One region of the Cellulosimicrobium sp. SL-1 genome, then DNA from elsewhere that is predicted to be linked to it. Evidence: predicted binding sites of a transcription regulator. Region 1 holds the regulator's gene; each other region holds the start of a gene.
The links. Region 1 encodes Rex, which represses fermentation and respiration genes when NADH is low (regulators of the CRP and FNR family bind a similar motif). Its sites were predicted from a motif close to CTTGTGAANNNNTTCACAAG; they were not measured.
Positions count from the first base shown of each region.

Region 2: adhE (bifunctional acetaldehyde-CoA/alcohol dehydrogenase) is a predicted target of Rex. The motif match lies at 2,298-2,317, and genes of this name have one in related genera.
Region 3: mqo (malate dehydrogenase (quinone)) is a predicted target of Rex. The motif match lies at 2,661-2,680, and genes of this name have one in related genera.
Region 4: pflB (formate C-acetyltransferase) is a predicted target of Rex. The motif match lies at 1,175-1,194, and genes of this name have one in related genera.

Region 1 covers NZ_JAACJC010000013.1:101,361-105,325, reverse strand. The annotation lists gene GWJ10_RS18595 (MarR family transcriptional regulator) at 1-473, opposite strand, end outside; gene GWJ10_RS18590 (YceI family protein) at 636-1,187, shown strand; gene GWJ10_RS18585 (redox-sensing transcriptional repressor Rex) at 1,309-1,983, opposite strand; gene GWJ10_RS18580 (glutaredoxin family protein) at 2,040-2,330, opposite strand; gene GWJ10_RS18575 (HAD-IB family hydrolase) at 2,380-3,252, shown strand; gene GWJ10_RS18570 (AURKAIP1/COX24 domain-containing protein) at 3,347-3,445, opposite strand; gene GWJ10_RS18565 (acetoin utilization protein AcuC) at 3,631-3,965, opposite strand, start outside.
Region 2 covers NZ_JAACJC010000015.1:31,593-35,557, reverse strand. The annotation lists gene adhE (bifunctional acetaldehyde-CoA/alcohol dehydrogenase) at 1-2,210, opposite strand, end outside; gene GWJ10_RS19240 (prolyl oligopeptidase family serine peptidase) at 2,417-3,965, shown strand, end outside.
Region 3 covers NZ_JAACJC010000005.1:213,478-217,442, forward strand. The annotation lists gene bioB (biotin synthase BioB) at 1-24, opposite strand, end outside; gene GWJ10_RS19835 (TetR/AcrR family transcriptional regulator) at 245-850, shown strand; gene GWJ10_RS09475 (pyridoxal 5'-phosphate synthase) at 847-1,521, shown strand; gene GWJ10_RS09480 (maleylpyruvate isomerase family mycothiol-dependent enzyme) at 1,512-2,444, shown strand; gene mqo (malate dehydrogenase (quinone)) at 2,695-3,965, shown strand, end outside.
Region 4 covers NZ_JAACJC010000007.1:69,364-73,328, forward strand. The annotation lists gene GWJ10_RS12305 (glutamate--cysteine ligase) at 1-1,065, opposite strand, end outside; gene pflB (formate C-acetyltransferase) at 1,444-3,759, shown strand; gene pflA (pyruvate formate-lyase-activating protein) at 3,790-3,965, shown strand, end outside.

The DNA.
Region 1 (3,965 bases):
AGCGCCCGGAACTGCTCCGGCGTGAGCACGTCGACCAGGTACCGGCGCACGGCCGCGACGTGGGCGGGCGCCGACGCGACGAGCACGCGGTAGCCCTCGCTCGTCATCGCGCAGTTCACGCCGCGGCGGTCGCCCGAGCTCGCGGAGCGCCGGACCAGGCCGCGCGCCTCCATGCGCGCGACGGTGTGCGTCACGCGGCTGCGCGAGCGGGCGAGCCCGTCCGCGAGCGCCGACATGCGCAGCGTGTGGTCGGGGCTCTCGGAGAGGCGCACGAGCAGCTCGTACTCGTTGAGCGACACCTCGGACCGTTCCTCGTGGTCACGGCCGAGCGCCTCGATGAAGCGCACGCTCCCGTCGAGGTACGCGCGCCACAGGCGCTGCTGCTCCGCGTCGAGCCAGCGTGGCTCGGCGGCGTGGGCGGCGGGGGTGCGGACGGTGCTCGCCGTCGGGGTGTCGACGTCGTTGCGGGTCATGGGTCCTCGGCGGTGCGGGAGGGGCTGGGGGCGTGGGGGGTCGGAACATTGTTCCACCCCACGGGAATAGACGGACCGAGGGGTGCTGTTGATACGCTCGTTCCGAAGTTGAACGTTCAACCACTTGGTCCGCCAGGACCCCGACCACCCGCAGGAGCACCCATGGCCTCGTCGCTGCCCGCCGGCCTCACCGCCGGTACCTACGCCCTCGACGCGTCGCACTCGCAGGCGTCGTTCACCGTCCGCCACGCCGGGATCTCGAAGGTCCGCGGCACCCTCGCGATCACCGACGGCACGATCACCGTCGGCGACGACCTCGAGTCAACGTCCGTGACCGCCCAGCTCGACGCCGCGTCCGTGAGCACGGGCGACGAGAACCGCGACAACCACCTGCGCAGCGCCGACTTCTGGGACGCGGAGAACAAGCCGACGTGGACGTTCACGTCGACGCGCATCACGGGCGACGGCGACGACTACGTCGTGGCCGGCGACCTGACGATCAACGGCGTCACCAAGCCGGTCGAGCTCGAGACGGAGTTCGCGGGCACCGCGACCGACCCGTTCGGCAACCCGCGCGCCGGCTTCGAGGCGACCACCGAGATCTCGCGCAAGGAGTTCGGCCTCACCTGGAACGCCGCGCTCGAGACCGGCGGCGTGCTCGTCGGCGACAAGATCAAGATCGCGCTCGACGTCTCGGCCATCAAGCAGGCCTGACCGTCGTCCCGGGCACGTCCCGGGCGAGACCGGCGCCCTCCGGCAGGGGTGCCGCCCCGAGGGGCCGCGTGCACCGGCACGCGGCCCTTCGTCGTCCCCCGGGCCCAGGCGCCGGGGCCGCTCAGCGCTCCTGCGACGCCGCGAGGGCGCGGGCCTGCGAGTGGAACGCGAGGATCTGCAGCTCGCTGCCCACGTCGACGCCGCGCACGTCGACGTCCGCCGGGACCTGGAGCGCGCGCGGCGCGAAGTTGAGGATCTCGCGCACCCCCGCCGCGACCACGCGGTCCGCGACCGCCTGGGCGTGCGCCGCAGGGGTCGCGAGGACGACGATCGACACCTTCTCGCGCTCCACGACCTCCTCGAGCGCGTCGACGTGCTCGACGACGAGGCCCGCGGCCCGCGTCCCGACGACGTCCGGCGACGCGTCGAGGAGCGCCGCCACGTGGAAGCCGCGCTGCTCGTAGCCCGAGTAGTTCGCGAGCGCGTGCCCCAGGTTGCCGATCCCGACGATCGCGATGCGGTGCTCGTCGACGAGGCCCAGGGCCTCGGTGATGTACTGCGCCAGCGAGTCGACGTCGTAGCCCACGCCGCGCGTGCCGAACGACCCGAGGAACGACAGGTCCTTGCGCAGCTGCGCCGGGCCCACGCCGGACAGCTCCGCGAGCTCGACCGACGACGTCGTCCCGACGCCCCGCGCCACGAGGTCCCGCAGCGCGCGCAGGTAGGACGGGAGCCGCGCCACCGTCGCGCTCGGGATCCCCGGCGCCGTCACCTCACCGACTACCTGCTCAGCCACCGTCACTCCGTCGTCCAGGGACCGTCCTCGTCGACGGTCACGCTCCACGGGAGGAATCATCCCAGGTCCGCGCGCGGCGCCGAAATCCGGGCCACCGCACGCGCCAGCCGGCGCGCGTCCACGCGCCAGAACCCCTGCTGCACCCCGCCGACCGTGACGACCGGCACGTACTCGCCGTACTGCTCGCGCAGCGCCGGGTCGGTGCCCGGCGCGTCCAGGTCGAGCTCCGCCCACGCGACGCCCGCCTCGGCGCACACGTCCTCGACGACCGTCCGCGCGTCGTCGCACAGGTGACAGCCCGCGCGACCGAACAGCAGGACGGGGGCGGGGGCGTCGGAGGTGCTCACGCCTCCCAGGGTACGAGGCCCCGGCGGCCCGACCGCCTAGAGTGGAGGCATGGCGACGTCTCCCGGCCCGGGCCCCGACCCGACCTCCCGGCCGACGCTCCCCGAGGAGGCGCCCGCGCGCGCCCCCGGGCCGCCGCACCGCACCGCCGCGTTCTTCGACGTCGACAACACGATCATCCGCGGCGCCTCGTCGTTCCACCTCGCGCGCGCCCTGTACCAGCGCGAGTTCTTCTCGACGCTCGACATCGTGCGCTTCGCCGTGCACCAGGCCCGTTACCTCGTGTTCGGCGAGAACAAGCAGCAGATCGACCGCATCCGGTCGCGCGCGCTCGCGCTCATCGCCGGGCGCTCCGTCGCCGAGGTCACCGCGATCGGCGAGGAGGTCTACGACACCGTCCTGTCGCTGCGCATCTACCCCGGCACGCGCCGCCTCCTCGACGAGCACCTCGCGGCCGGCCACCAGGTGTGGCTCGTCTCCGCGACCCCCGTCGAGATCGGCGAGCTCATCGCGCGCCGGCTCGGCACGACGGGCGCGCTCGGCACCGTCGCCGAGCACGAGGACGGCTTCTACACGGGGCGGCTCGTCGGCGACATGATGCACGGCCGCGCGAAGGCCGCCGGGGTGCGGGCGCTCGCCGAGCGCGAGGACATCGACCTCGAGGCGTCGTACGCGTACGGCGACTCGCTCAACGACGTGACGATGATGGAGGCCGTGGGGCACCCGTGCCCCATCAACCCGGACGCCCGCCTGCGCCGCCACGCGCAGGACGTCGGCTGGCCCATCCGCGAGTTCCGCGGGCGCCGCCGCCGTGTCACGCGCAGCAGCGTCCGCACCGCGAGCTGGGCCGGCGCCGCCTGGGCAGCCGCGCTCGTCCTGCGCTCCGTGCGCCGCGCCGTCGACCGGCGCATCGCCCGCCTCTGACCCCGCCCGGGCCGCGCCCGGAGACGCGTCGAGCCCGGTCCCTCGGGAGGGGCCGGGCTCGACGACGGGTCGGCGCGTCAGGACGCGCGCGACGTCACTTCTTGTTGCGACGCTGGTGACGCGTCTTGCGAAGCAGCTTGCGGTGCTTCTTCTTGGCCATGCGCTTGCGGCGCTTCTTGATGACGGAGCCCATACGGTCCTCGCAATGCTCGAGCGGCGTGTCGGTCGGCGACCGGTCGACCGGCCGCGGGTGGTCCACGGTTGATCGGGGCCCCGGCGACCACGAGGGCGCCGCAAGCCGACCAACACGAGAGAAATCCGCCCCCTAGCCTACCCGCTCGCGCCCGTGCCCCGGTACGCGACCGGTCGCGGGGCGCCTCAGTCGAAGTGCGCGTCGAGGCCCAGCAGCGGGAAGACGGCCCGGCGCGTGGCCGCGACGGCGCGGTCGACGTCGTCGTCCGGGTCGTACCCGCTGCTCCACCGCCGGACCTCGACCTCGGGCCCGAACGCGAGCGGTGCGTCGAACCCGGCGACCTCCGCGACGCGCTCGCGCCACTCCATGGGCAGGGGCACGCCCGCGGTGACGGGCCGGTGCACGACCTCCCCCACGACGGCCGACCACACGAGCGGCACGACGCGCGCGATCGCGTACCCGCCCCCGCCGAGCGCGAGCCACCGCCCGTCGGTCAGCTCGTGCGCGAGCCCGTGCATCC
Region 2 (3,965 bases), on a different contig from region 1:
AGCATCGCCGAGCCGAACGCCATGCCCGCGATGGTCGCCGCGTTGTGCATCTTCTCGCGGGCCTTCGGGGCCGCCGCGCCCTGCGTGACCGAGTCCTCGATGTGCTCGAAGACCATCTTGATCGCCTGCAGGCACAGCCCGTCGGTGAAGTCGTTCGCGTAGACGGAGACGAACGCCTCGGTCGCGTGCGTGAGGGCGTCGAAGCCCGAGTCGGCCGCGAGCTTCGCCGGCATGGTGTCCGTGAGCACGGGGTCGACGATGGCGACGGTCGGGGTGAGCGCGTAGTCCGCGAGCGGGTACTTGAAGCCCGTCTCCGGGTCGGTGATCACCGCGAACGGCGTCACCTCCGCGCCGGTGCCCGACGACGTCGGGATGCACACGAGCTTCGCCCTGCCCCCGAGCTCCGGGAACTTGTACGCGCGCTTGCGCACGTCGAAGAACTTCTCCCGCATGTCGGAGAACTCGATCTCCGGGTGCTCGTACCGCAGCCACATGACCTTGGCGGCGTCCATCGGCGACCCGCCGCCGATCGCGATGATCGTGTCGGGCTCGAAGTCGCGCATCGACTCCGCGCCGCGGTTCACGGTGCCGACGCTCGGCTCCGGCTCGACCGCGTCGATGATCTGGATCGCGACCTTCTCCTCGCGGCGGGCGAGGACGTCGAGCACGCGGTCGACGACGCCGATGCGGCTCATGACCTTGTCGGTGACGATCGTGACGCGGTGCACGTCGCGCATCTGCGCGAGGTACTGGATCGAGTTCGGCTCGAAGTACGTCTTGGCGGGCACCTTGAACCACTGCATGTTGTTGTTGCGCCGCCCGATCCGCTTGACGTTGATGAGGTTGACCGCCGACACGTTGTTCGACACCGAGTTCGCGCCGTAGCTGCCGCAGCCCAGCGTGAGCGACGGGAGCAGCGCGTTGTAGATGTCGCCGATGCCGCCGAGCGACGTCGGGCTGTTCCACAGCACGCGCACAGCCTTCACGCGCGACCCGTAGCGCTCGACGAGCGCCTCGTCGGACGTGTGGATGGCGGCCGAGTGGCCCAGGCCGTCGAGCTCGACCATGCGCTCGGCCAGGCGGACGCCGTGCTCGGTGTCCCGCGCGCGCAGCACGGCGAGGACGGGCGTGAGCTTCTCGCGGCTCAGCGGCTCGTCGGGGCCGACGTCGTCGATCTCGGCGAGGATGATCGACGTGTCGTCGGGGACCTCGAACCCCGCCTCGCGCGCGATCCACACGGGCGACTTGCCCACGACCTTCGGGTTGAGCTTCGCCCCGGCGCAGTTCGTGCCGTTCGCCTCGACCCCGAAGATGAGGCGCTCGAGCATCGCCTTCTCGGCGGGCGTCACCCGGTAGGCGTGCAGGCGGGCGAGCTCGCGCATCGCGTCGTCGTAGATCACGTCGTCGAGGATGAGCGCCTGCTCCGAGGCGCACACCATGCCGTTGTCGAACGCCTTCGACATGACGACGTCGTTGATCGCGCGGCCGAGGTCGGCGCTCTTCTCGACGTAGGCGGGGACGTTGCCGGCCCCGACGCCGAGCGCCGGCTTGCCGGCCGAGTAGGCCGCGCGGACCATGCCGTTGCCGCCCGTGGCGAGGATGAGCGCGACGCCGGGGTGGTGCATGAGCGTGCTGGTCGCCTCGATCGACGGGTGCTCGACCCACTGGATGCAGTCGTCGGGCGCGCCGGCCGCGACCGCGGCGTCGCGCACGATGCGGGCCGCCTCGACCGACGAGCGCTGCGCGCTCGGGTGGAACGCGAACACCACGGGGTTGCGCGTCTTGAGCGCGATGAGCGACTTGAAGATCGTGGTCGACGTCGGGTTCGTCACCGGCGTCACGGCGCACACGACGCCGACGGGCTCGGCGATCTCGACGACGCCCGTGAGCTCGTCGCGCCCGATGATGCCGACCGTCTTCAGGTTCGCCATCGAGTTGGGCACGTGCTCGCACGCGAAGATGTTCTTGGTCGCCTTGTCCTCGAAGACGCCGCGCCCGGTCTCGGCGACGGCCATCTGCGCGAGGTGGCCGTGCTGGTGCAGGCCGGCGACGGACGCCTTGAGGACGATCCGGTCGACGTCCTCCTGCGTGAGGCTCATGTACTGGTCGAGCGCCTTGCGGGCCCGCTCGACGAGGACGTCGATCTCGTGCGTCGTGCGGGTGTCCTCGGTGCGGTTCTCGACCTTCGTGCTGGCGCTCTTCGCGCTCATGCGTCCCCTCCGGTGCCCGACCTCGCCGGGCGTCGGCCGCGGGTGTGCCGGGGCCGGGATGCCCCGGCTCCTTCGGCGGTCTCTCTACTTGTGAAGGTTTTCACAAGGCGTTCGTGCCCACAAGGGTCGAGCCCCGATGCGGGCCGAAGGTCCCCGCCTCCTCGTGACCTCCGGACCACGGCCCGCGCGCCGTAGGGTGGGTGACCATGACCGCCGAGCAGACGACGAGCCCCTCGCCCGCGACCGAGAGCCGCGCCGCGACCGACCGACCCGACGGCACCCCCCACGACCCGTACCTCTGGCTCGAGGAGGTCGAGGGCGACGAGGCGCTGGCCTGGGTCCGCGCCCGCAACGCCGAGGTCGCCGACACGCTCGAGACCGCCGACGAGTTCGCCGCGACCGAGCGCGCGATCCGCGAGGTGCTCGACTCCGACGCGAAGATCCCCGAGGTCTCGAAGATCGGCGACCGGTACTACAACTTCTGGCGCGACGCGCAGCACGAGCGCGGCGTCTGGCGGCGCACGACGCTCGAGTCCTACCGCACCGACGACCCGGAGTGGGAGACCGTCCTCGACCTCGACGCGCTCGCCGCGGCCGAGGGCGAGTCGTGGGTCTGGCACGGCGCGAGCGTCCTGCGCCCGACGCCGGAGCAGCTCGCCGCGGGCGAGCCGTGGCGGCACGCGCTCGTCGAGCTCTCCCCCGGCGGCTCCGACGCCGACGTCACGCGCGAGTTCGACCTCGTGGAGAAGCGGTTCGTCGCGCCGGAGGACGGCGGCTTCCACCGCGCCGAGGCCAAGGGCTCGCTCGGCTGGATCGACGCCGACACCGTCTACGTCTTCACCGACTTCGGCCAGGGCACGCTCACGCCGTCCGGGTACCCGCGCGTGGTCAAGCGCTGGACGCGCGGCACCCCGCTCGACGCCGCGGTGACCGTCTACGAGGGCACCGACGACGACATGTACATCTCGGCCTGGCGCTCGCACACGCCCGGGTTCGAGCGCGACTTCGTGCACCGCTCCAAGGCGTTCTACTCCGACGAGCTCTACCTCGCCGAGCGCACCGGCACGCCCGAGCAGCGCCTGACGAAGATCGACGTCCCGGACTCCGCCGAGGTCGGCGTGCGGCGCGAGTGGCTGCTCGTCGAGCTGCGCGACGACTGGACCGTCGGCGGCGCGACGTACCGCGCCGGGTCGCTCCTCGCGGCCCGGTTCGACGACTTCCTCGCGGGCGACCGCGGCTTTACCGTGCTCTTCGAGCCGACGGCGACGACCTCCCTCGCCGGCGCCACGTGGACGCGCCACCACCTCGTCGTCAACGTGCTCGACGACGTGAAGAACCGGCTGCACGTGCTGACGCCGCCGGACGCCGGTGGCGCCGTCGGGCAGGAGGCCGCGGACGCGCCGTGGGTGCGCTCGGAGATCCCGGGCCTGCCCGCGCTGGGCACGGTCGCCGTCGGGGCCGTCGACCCCGTCGACACCGACGACCTCTGGCTCGTCACGACCGACTACCTCACGCCGACGACCCTCTCGCTGCTGTCGCTCGGCGAGCACCCGGGCGACGCGGGCGCGCCCGAGGTCGTCAAGTCCAACCCCGCGTTCTTCGACGCCGACGGCATGACGGTCGCGCAGCACTTCGCCACGTCCGACGACGGCACCCGCGTGCCGTACTTCGTCGTGGGCCGCGCGGACCTCGTCGCGGGGGCGGGCGACGGCGGTACCGGAACCGGCACCGGCACCGCGCCCACGCTCCTGTACG
Region 3 (3,965 bases), on a different contig from region 1:
CAACGCGGCGAGGTCGTGGTCCATGGGTCGATCGTGGCGACGCGTGACGCGCGCGCCCGTGCACGGTCTCTCCAGCGTCGCGTTCCGCCGACCGGGGAGCCCGACGACGCGTTGGTGGCGGTCCACAAGACCGGTGGGGCGAGAACGTCGCTCTCCCCCAGGCGCAGGTCGCACCACGTCGGCCCCCGAGACTCGTCCGCGACATACCTAGCGGTAGGTATGGTCGCCCGCTAGGCTGCGGACCATGCCGTCCGACACGCGACCCGAGCCACGCGCGGAGGCGCCCGGCTCGAACCGGGACCGCCTCGTCGCCGCCGCGCAGGAGCTGTTCTGGGCGCAGGGCGTCGGCGCGACGAGCCCGCGCCAGGTCCTCGCCGCGAGCGGCGTCGGGCAGGGCAGCCTCTACCACCACTTCCCCACGAAGCACGACCTCGCCGCCGCGGCCGTGCACGCCACGACGACCGCGGGCCTCGATGCCGCGCGCCGCGACCTGGGCGCGCAGGGCTCCGCCGTCGAGCGCCTCGTCCGCTATCTCGAACGCCCGCGGCCTGCGCTCGCCGGCTGCAAGGTCGGGCGCCTCGTGAGCGACCAGGCGGTCATGGACGACGCCGCGCTCGCCGCGGAGGTGCGCGCCTACTTCCGCGGGCTCGTCGACCTGGCCGCCGCCGTCCTCGTCGAGGGCGGGCTGCCCGACGACGCGGCGCGCGACCGCGCGCACGCCGCCGTCGCCGTCGTGCAGGGCGGGTACGTCCTCGCGCGCGCCCTCGACGACCCGGACGCGATGTCCGCCGCCGCGCGGGGCTTCGTCGCCCTGCTCGACCCGCTCCCGACCACCTCGGAGGACGCATGACCGACGCCGACCGCCCGTCCCTGCGCGAGCGCCTGCGCGCCCTGCCCGTCTTCGGCCCCGACCTCCCCGGTCTCGAGGTCGACGCCGCACCCGACGACCCGGGCACGCTCTTCGTCCGCTGGCTCGACGACGCGATCGACGCCGGGCTGCCCGCCCCGCACGCCGCCACCCTCTCCACCGCCGACGCGAGCGGCCGCGTGGACGCACGGACCCTCATCCTCAAGGACGTCGACGGCGACGGGTGGGTCTTCGCGACGCGGGCCGACTCCCCCAAGGGCGTCGCGCTCGCGCAGAACCCGAACGCCGCCCTGACGTTCTTCTGGCGCGAGCACGGTCGGCAGGTCCGCGTGCGGGGACCCGTCGTGCCGCTGGACGCCGAGACGTCCGCCGCCGACTTCCTGGACCGGTCCGACTTCTCCCGCGCGACCGCCCTCGCCGGGTCGCAGAGCGCCCCGCTCGCGTCCCGCGCCGCCTACCGCGAGGCATGGGACGCCGCCCTCGACCGCGTGCGGGCGGAGCCCGGGCTCGTCCTCGACGCCTGGACCGCGTACGCGCTCGAGCCGACGAGCGTGGAGTTCTGGGCGTCGTCGGGCGCGGGCCAGACCCGCCTGCGGTACACCGCGGCGTCCGGCGCGCCGACCACCTGGACGAAGGAGCTGCTGTGGCCCTGACCGACGCCCCCGCCCTCACCCCGCCCGACGTCGAGGAGGTCCGGCGCGACGCGCGCGCCGCCCTCGACGCGGTGACCGACGCGGCGCGCGGGCTCGACGCCGCCGGGCTCGACGCGCCGTCGGCCCTGCCCGGGTGGTCGCGCAGCCACGTGCTCGCGCACGTCACCGCCATCGGCGAGGCCATGGCGCGGCAGGCCGAGCGCGCCGCGCGCGGCGAGCTCGTCGAGGTGTACGACGGCGGCGCGGCCGGGCGCGAGGACGGCATCCGGACGGGCGCGCTGCGCTCCGTCGCGCAGCACGTCGCGGCACTCGATGCGCTGGCCGACCGCCTCGACGCCGCGTGGCCCGCCGCCGGGTCCCCCGGGTGGTCCGCGCCGGTGACGTACCGCGACGGCACGGTCGCGGACGCGCTCGTGGCCTGGTGGCGCGAGGTGCGGATCCACGCGGTCGACCTCGATGCCGGCGTCGGCCTCGACTCCTGGCCTCCCGCGCTCGGGCTGCACCTCCTCGACTTCCTCGGGGTCCGGCTCGCGGACGACGTCGTGGTCGAGCTCGACGGGGCACCAGGAGACCTCGTCGTGGGCGCCGGCGGCGTCCACGTCGGACCGGGCGCTCTCCGCATCGGACCGGGCGCCCTTCGCGTCGGACCGGGCGGCCTCCGCGTGGCTGCCGGACCTGAGCCCGCGTCCGAAGCCGAGCCCACCTCCGGGGCCGCGGCCTCGCCTGCGCCCGCGTCCGCGCCCGGCCGGGGCGCCGTCGTCGTCCACGGCCGCCTCACCGACGTCGCCGCCTGGCTCGCGGGCCGCACCCCCGGCGCCGAGCCCACCGCCCGCCTCGCGGGCGCGCCCGTGGGCCTCCCCGAGATCGGCCCCTGGCCGTCCCCGTACTCCCCGCCGCAGGAGAACCCCACCCCCGCGAGGTAGAGCCCCGGTCGGCCGAGGTAGAGCCCTGGTCCGCCAGGTAGAGGCGTGGTCGGCTGGCGCACGCGGACCACGGCTCTACCTCGCGAGACCACGGCTCTACCTCGCGGGAAGACGGCTCGGACCCGGCCGGATCGCGCGGTACGCGACGTCCGACCTGCCCGGCTCGGGACCGAGGTCCCGCGAAAGTGTGACGCACGCCCGTGACGCACCGCACAGTTAGTGCACTCTTTCACAAGCGTAGGATCGACATGTGTCGAGTCGAGCGAGCAACCCCGCAAGCAGCGCAGACCAGATCGACGTAGCCCTCATCGGCGGTGGCATCATGAGCGCCACGCTCGGGGCACTCTTGAAGGTCTTGGAGCCCACCTGGACGGTGCGCATCTACGAGCGCCTGGACGCCGTGGCGCAGGAGTCGTCGAACCCGTGGAACAACGCCGGGACGGGTCACGCCGCCCTGTGCGAGCTGAACTACACGCCGGAGAAGCCGGACGGCTCGATCGACATCACCAAGGCGGTGAAGATCAACGAGCAGTTCGAGGTGTCGCGCGAGTTCTGGCACCACCTGCTCACGACGGGCGCGCTGCCGCAGCCCGCGAGCTTCATCTCCCGCACCCCCCACATGACCTTCGTGCGCGGCGCGGAGAACGTCGACTACCTGCGTCGCCGCTTCGAGACGCTGCGCCGCCACCCGCTGTTCAGCGAGCTCGAGTTCACGGACGACCCGGCGGTCATCGCCGAGTGGGCCCCGCTCCTGGTCGCCGAGCGCGACGGCGACGAGCCGGTCGCGGCCACGCGCGCGACGAGCGGGACGGACGTCGACTTCGGCGCCCTCACCGAGCAGCTCGTCGACTACCTCGTCTCGGAGGGCACGCAGCTCTACCTCGAGCACGAGGTGAAGGACCTCAGGAAGACGAAGGACGGCCGCTGGCGCCTGACGGTCAAGGACCGCTCGTGGAACGCCCCGAAGCGCCGCTCGACCGTCGAGGCCCGGTTCGTGTTCGTGGGCGCCGGCGGCGGCGCGCTGCCGCTGCTCCAGGCGGCCGGCATCCCGGAGGCGAAGGGCTACGGCGGCTTCCCGATCAGCGGTGAGTTCCTCCGCACGGACGACCCGGAGCTCGTCGCCCAGCACCAGGCGAAGGTCTACGGCAAGGCCGACGTCGGCTCGCCGCCCATGTCGGTCCCGCACCTGGACACGCGCGTCGTCGACGGCAAGACGTACCTGATGTTCGGCCCCTACGCCGGGTTCAGCCCCAAGTACCTCAAGAAGGGCAAGTACCTCGGGCTCTTCACGTCGCTGCGCCTGCACAACCTCGGCTCGATGGTCGGCGCGGGCCTGAAGAACCTCGACCTCACCCAGTACCTGGTGGGCCAGCTCCTCGCGAGCCCGGAGACCAAGTTCACCGCGCTCCAGGGCTTCATGCCCACCGCGCACCCCAAGCACTGGGAGACCATCACCGCGGGCCAGCGCGTCCAGGTGATCAAGAAGGACAAGGACGGCAAGGGCGTCCTCGAGTTCGGCAC
Region 4 (3,965 bases), on a different contig from region 1:
GACGGCGCGCAGGTCGCCGCCGGACGCCGCGTGCCACGCGCGCTGCCGGGCGGCACCGTTGCCCCCGGACCACAGGCGCCCGAGCAGCTCGGTCACCGCGTCCAGGTCTCCGGCGTCGACGAGCGCGTCGCGCACGTGCGCGACGAGCTGGCCCACGACGTCGTGCGCGGGGGCCGGGCGCCAGGTGAGGGGCGAGACGAGGTCCTCCTCGAGGCCCGAGCGGCCGGCGCGCCAGGACGCGGTGCGCAGGATCTCGGGCCGCAGCTCGGGCGCGGGCGCGCCGTCGGCGGACTCGCGGGCCGCCGTCTCGACGAGACCGCGGGCGAGCGCCGCGAGCAGCGTCGCGGTGTCCGGGTCGAGGCACACGTCCGCGACGCGGATCTCGACCGTGGGGTAGCGCGACGACAGGCGGGCGTCGAAGTAGACCATGTTCTCGTCGAGGATCGTGCCGGTCGCGACGAGGCCGTCGACCGCCGCGCGGTACGCCTCGGGCGAGCCGAACGCGCGCGTCGGGCCCGAGGTGGGCCAGCGCGACCAGACCTGCGACCGGAAGCTCGCGTACCCGCTGTCCTGGCCCTGCCAGAAGGGCGAGTTCGTGCTCAGCGCGAGGAGCGTCGCGAGCCACGGCCCGATGCGGTCGAGCACCGCGACGCCCTCGGTGTCGTCCGCGACGGCGACGTGCACGTGGCAGCCGCTCGTGAGCTGCTCGCGCGCGGTGAGGCCGAACGCGGCGCGCGCCTCGAGGTAGCGCAGGCGCGACACGGTCGTGCCCTCGAACGGCAGGGGAGACGTCGAGAGCGCGGCGACCCGTGCCCCGACGCGGTCCGCGGCCTCCTGGGCGCGACGCCGGCCCTCGCGGATCTCGGTCGCGAGCTCGTCGATCTCGCGGCGCGGGTGCGTCGCGGTCTCGAGCTGCTCCTCCATGAACTCCGACTCCAGCGAGCCGGTGCCTCCGCCCTTGTCGTCGGTGCCGGAGGCCTCGAGGGCCTCGGCCGCGCGGGCGACGGGCTGCCCGTCGTCGCCGACGAGCAGGAACTCTTCCTCGACCCCTACGGTGCGTTTCACCCGGGCAGTCTCACACGGATGCGCGCGGCACGTCCGGCGAGCGTGTGACGCGCGCCCGTGTCGTGCGTCACGACGGCGGCGCGGGGTCCCCAGGGGGAGGGCCCGAGGGCTTGTGAAGGTCATCACAAGACCTCCTCGGCAGGGGTGTTACGGGGACGAGAAACCGCGGAATCCTGCCGTTCCTGCCGGGTCCCGCCCGCCTCGGGACCTAGGTCCCCAGGCGGTCCCGAACGCCTCCGCGGCGGCCTCCGGGAACCTAGCCTGGAGGTGGCGAAGGAGCCCGTCGGAACCTCGGCCGAGGGCCCCACCCGGGACCTCGCGAGGCCGGCGGGTCCGGCCGGCGCGCGGACCCGCGCGTCAGGCACGAGGGAGGTCCAGATGACCAGCGTTTCCGAGGCAACCGGCACGACGAGCGGCGGCCGCGCGACGGGGGCGGGCGCCGTCGACCCGCAGCGCGACACCGCGCACGTCCCTGCGTGGGAGGGCTTCACCGACGGCCCGTGGCGCGACACGGTCGACGTGCGCGACTTCATCCAGCGCAACTACCGCCCGTACACGGGCGACGCGTCGTTCCTCGCCGGCCCCACGGAACGCACGACGGGCATCTGGAGCACGCTGTCCGCCATGTTCCCGGAGGAGCGGGAGATGGGGATCTACGACGTGGACACCCGCACGCCCGCCGGCATCACGGCGCACGCGCCGGGCTACATCGACAAGGCGCACGAGGTGATCGTCGGTCTGCAGACCGACGCCCCGCTCAAGCGCGCGATCATGCCGAACGGCGGCTGGCGCATGGTCGAGGGCGCGCTGGAGACGTACGGCTACGAGGTCGACGAGACCCTGCGGAAGGTCTTCACCGAGTACCGCAAGACGCACAACCAGGGCGTGTTCGACGTCTACCCGCCGAACGTGCGCGCGGCCCGCAGCTCGCACATCATCACGGGCCTGCCCGACGCCTACGGCCGCGGCCGGATCATCGGCGACTACCGCCGCGTCGCGCTCTACGGCGTCGACGCGCTGATCGCCGCGAAGAAGCTCGACAAGCTCGGTCTCGACACGCAGCCCTTCAGCGAGAAGGTCGTGCGCGAGCGCGAGGAGCACGCGGAGCAGATCCGCGCGCTGGGCGAGCTCAAGGAGATGGCGGCCTCGTACGGCTACGACATCTCCGGCCCGGCGACGACGGCCCGCGAGGCCGTGCAGTGGCTCTACTTCGCCTACCTCGCCGCGGTGAAGGAGCAGAACGGCGCCGCGATGTCGCTCGGCCGCACGTCGACGTTCCTCGACGTGTTCATCGACCGCGACCTCGAGGCCGGCCGCATCACGGAGTCCGAGGCGCAGGAGATCATCGACGACTTCGTCATCAAGCTCCGCATCGTGCGGTTCCTGCGCACACCCGAGTACGACGCCCTGTTCTCCGGCGACCCGACGTGGGTCACCGAGACGATCGGCGGCATGGGCGAGGACGGGCGCCCGCTCGTCACGAAGAACTCGTTCCGGTTCCTCCAGACGCTCTACAACCTCGGCCCGGCCCCGGAGCCGAACATGACCGTCTTCTGGAGCCCGGAGCTGCCGCAGGGCTTCAAGGACTACTGCGCGCAGGTCTCGATCGACACCTCGGCCGTGCAGTACGAGTCGGACGAGCTCATCCGCCAGCACTGGGGCGACGACGCGGCGATCGCGTGCTGCGTGTCCCCGATGCGGGTCGGCAAGCAGATGCAGTTCTTCGGCGCTCGCGTGAACCTCGCCAAGACGCTGCTCTACGCGATCAACGGCGGCCGCGACGAGATCTCCGGCAAGCAGGTCTCGCCCGTGGCGGCGCCCGTCGAGGGCGACGTGCTCGACTTCGACGACGTCATGGCGAAGTTCGACTCGACGATGGACTGGCTGGCCGCGACGTACGTCGAGGCGCTCAACTGCATCCACTGGTCGCACGACAAGTACGCGTACGAGCGCATCGAGATGGCGCTGCACGACAAGGACGTGCTGCGGACCATGGCGTGCGGCATCGCGGGCCTGTCCGTCGCGGCGGACTCGCTGTCGGCGATCAAGCACGCGAAGGTCTCCGTCGTCCGCGACGAGCGCGGCCTCGTCGTCGACTACGTCACCGAGGGCGAGTACCCGACGTTCGGCAACGACGACGACCGGGCCGACGCGATCGCCGTCGACCTCGTCGAGCGGTTCATGGCGAAGGTCCGCACGCACCCGACGTACCGTGACGCGGTGCCCACGCAGTCGGTCCTGACGATCACGTCGAACGTCGTGTACGGGAAGGCGACGGGCAACACGCCGGACGGCCGCCGCGCCGGCGAGCCGTTCGCCCCGGGTGCCAACCCGATGAACGGGCGCGACACGCACGGCATGCTCGCCTCGGCGCTGTCGGTGGCCAAGCTGCCGTACGACGAGGCGCAGGACGGCATCTCGCTGACCAACACGGTCGTGCCGAGCGGCCTCGGGCGCACCAAGGAGGAGCAGGTCACCAACCTCGCCGGCCTCCTGGACGCCTACATCGGGTCCGAGGGGTACCACATGAACGTCAACGTGCTGAACCGCGAGACGCTCCTGGACGCCATGGACCACCCGGAGAACTACCCGCAGCTGACGATCCGCGTGTCCGGGTACGCGGTGAACTTCGTCCGCCTCACGCGCGAGCAGCAGCTGGACGTGCTCTCGCGCACCTTCCACGGCGCGCTCTGACGAGCCCTGACGAGCCCTGAGGAGCCAGCCATGACCGTCACCCTTCCCGGCCCCGCCGTCCGCCCGTCGCGCGGGTGCGGCGTCGCCGGGGGCACCCTGCCCGACGACGCCACGCGCCTCGACGTCCCGGGCGTCCCGACCTCCGCGGCCGAGCCCGCGGCGTCGGGCACGCCCGTGGGCCACGCGCGCCGGGCCGGCGCGGGCCT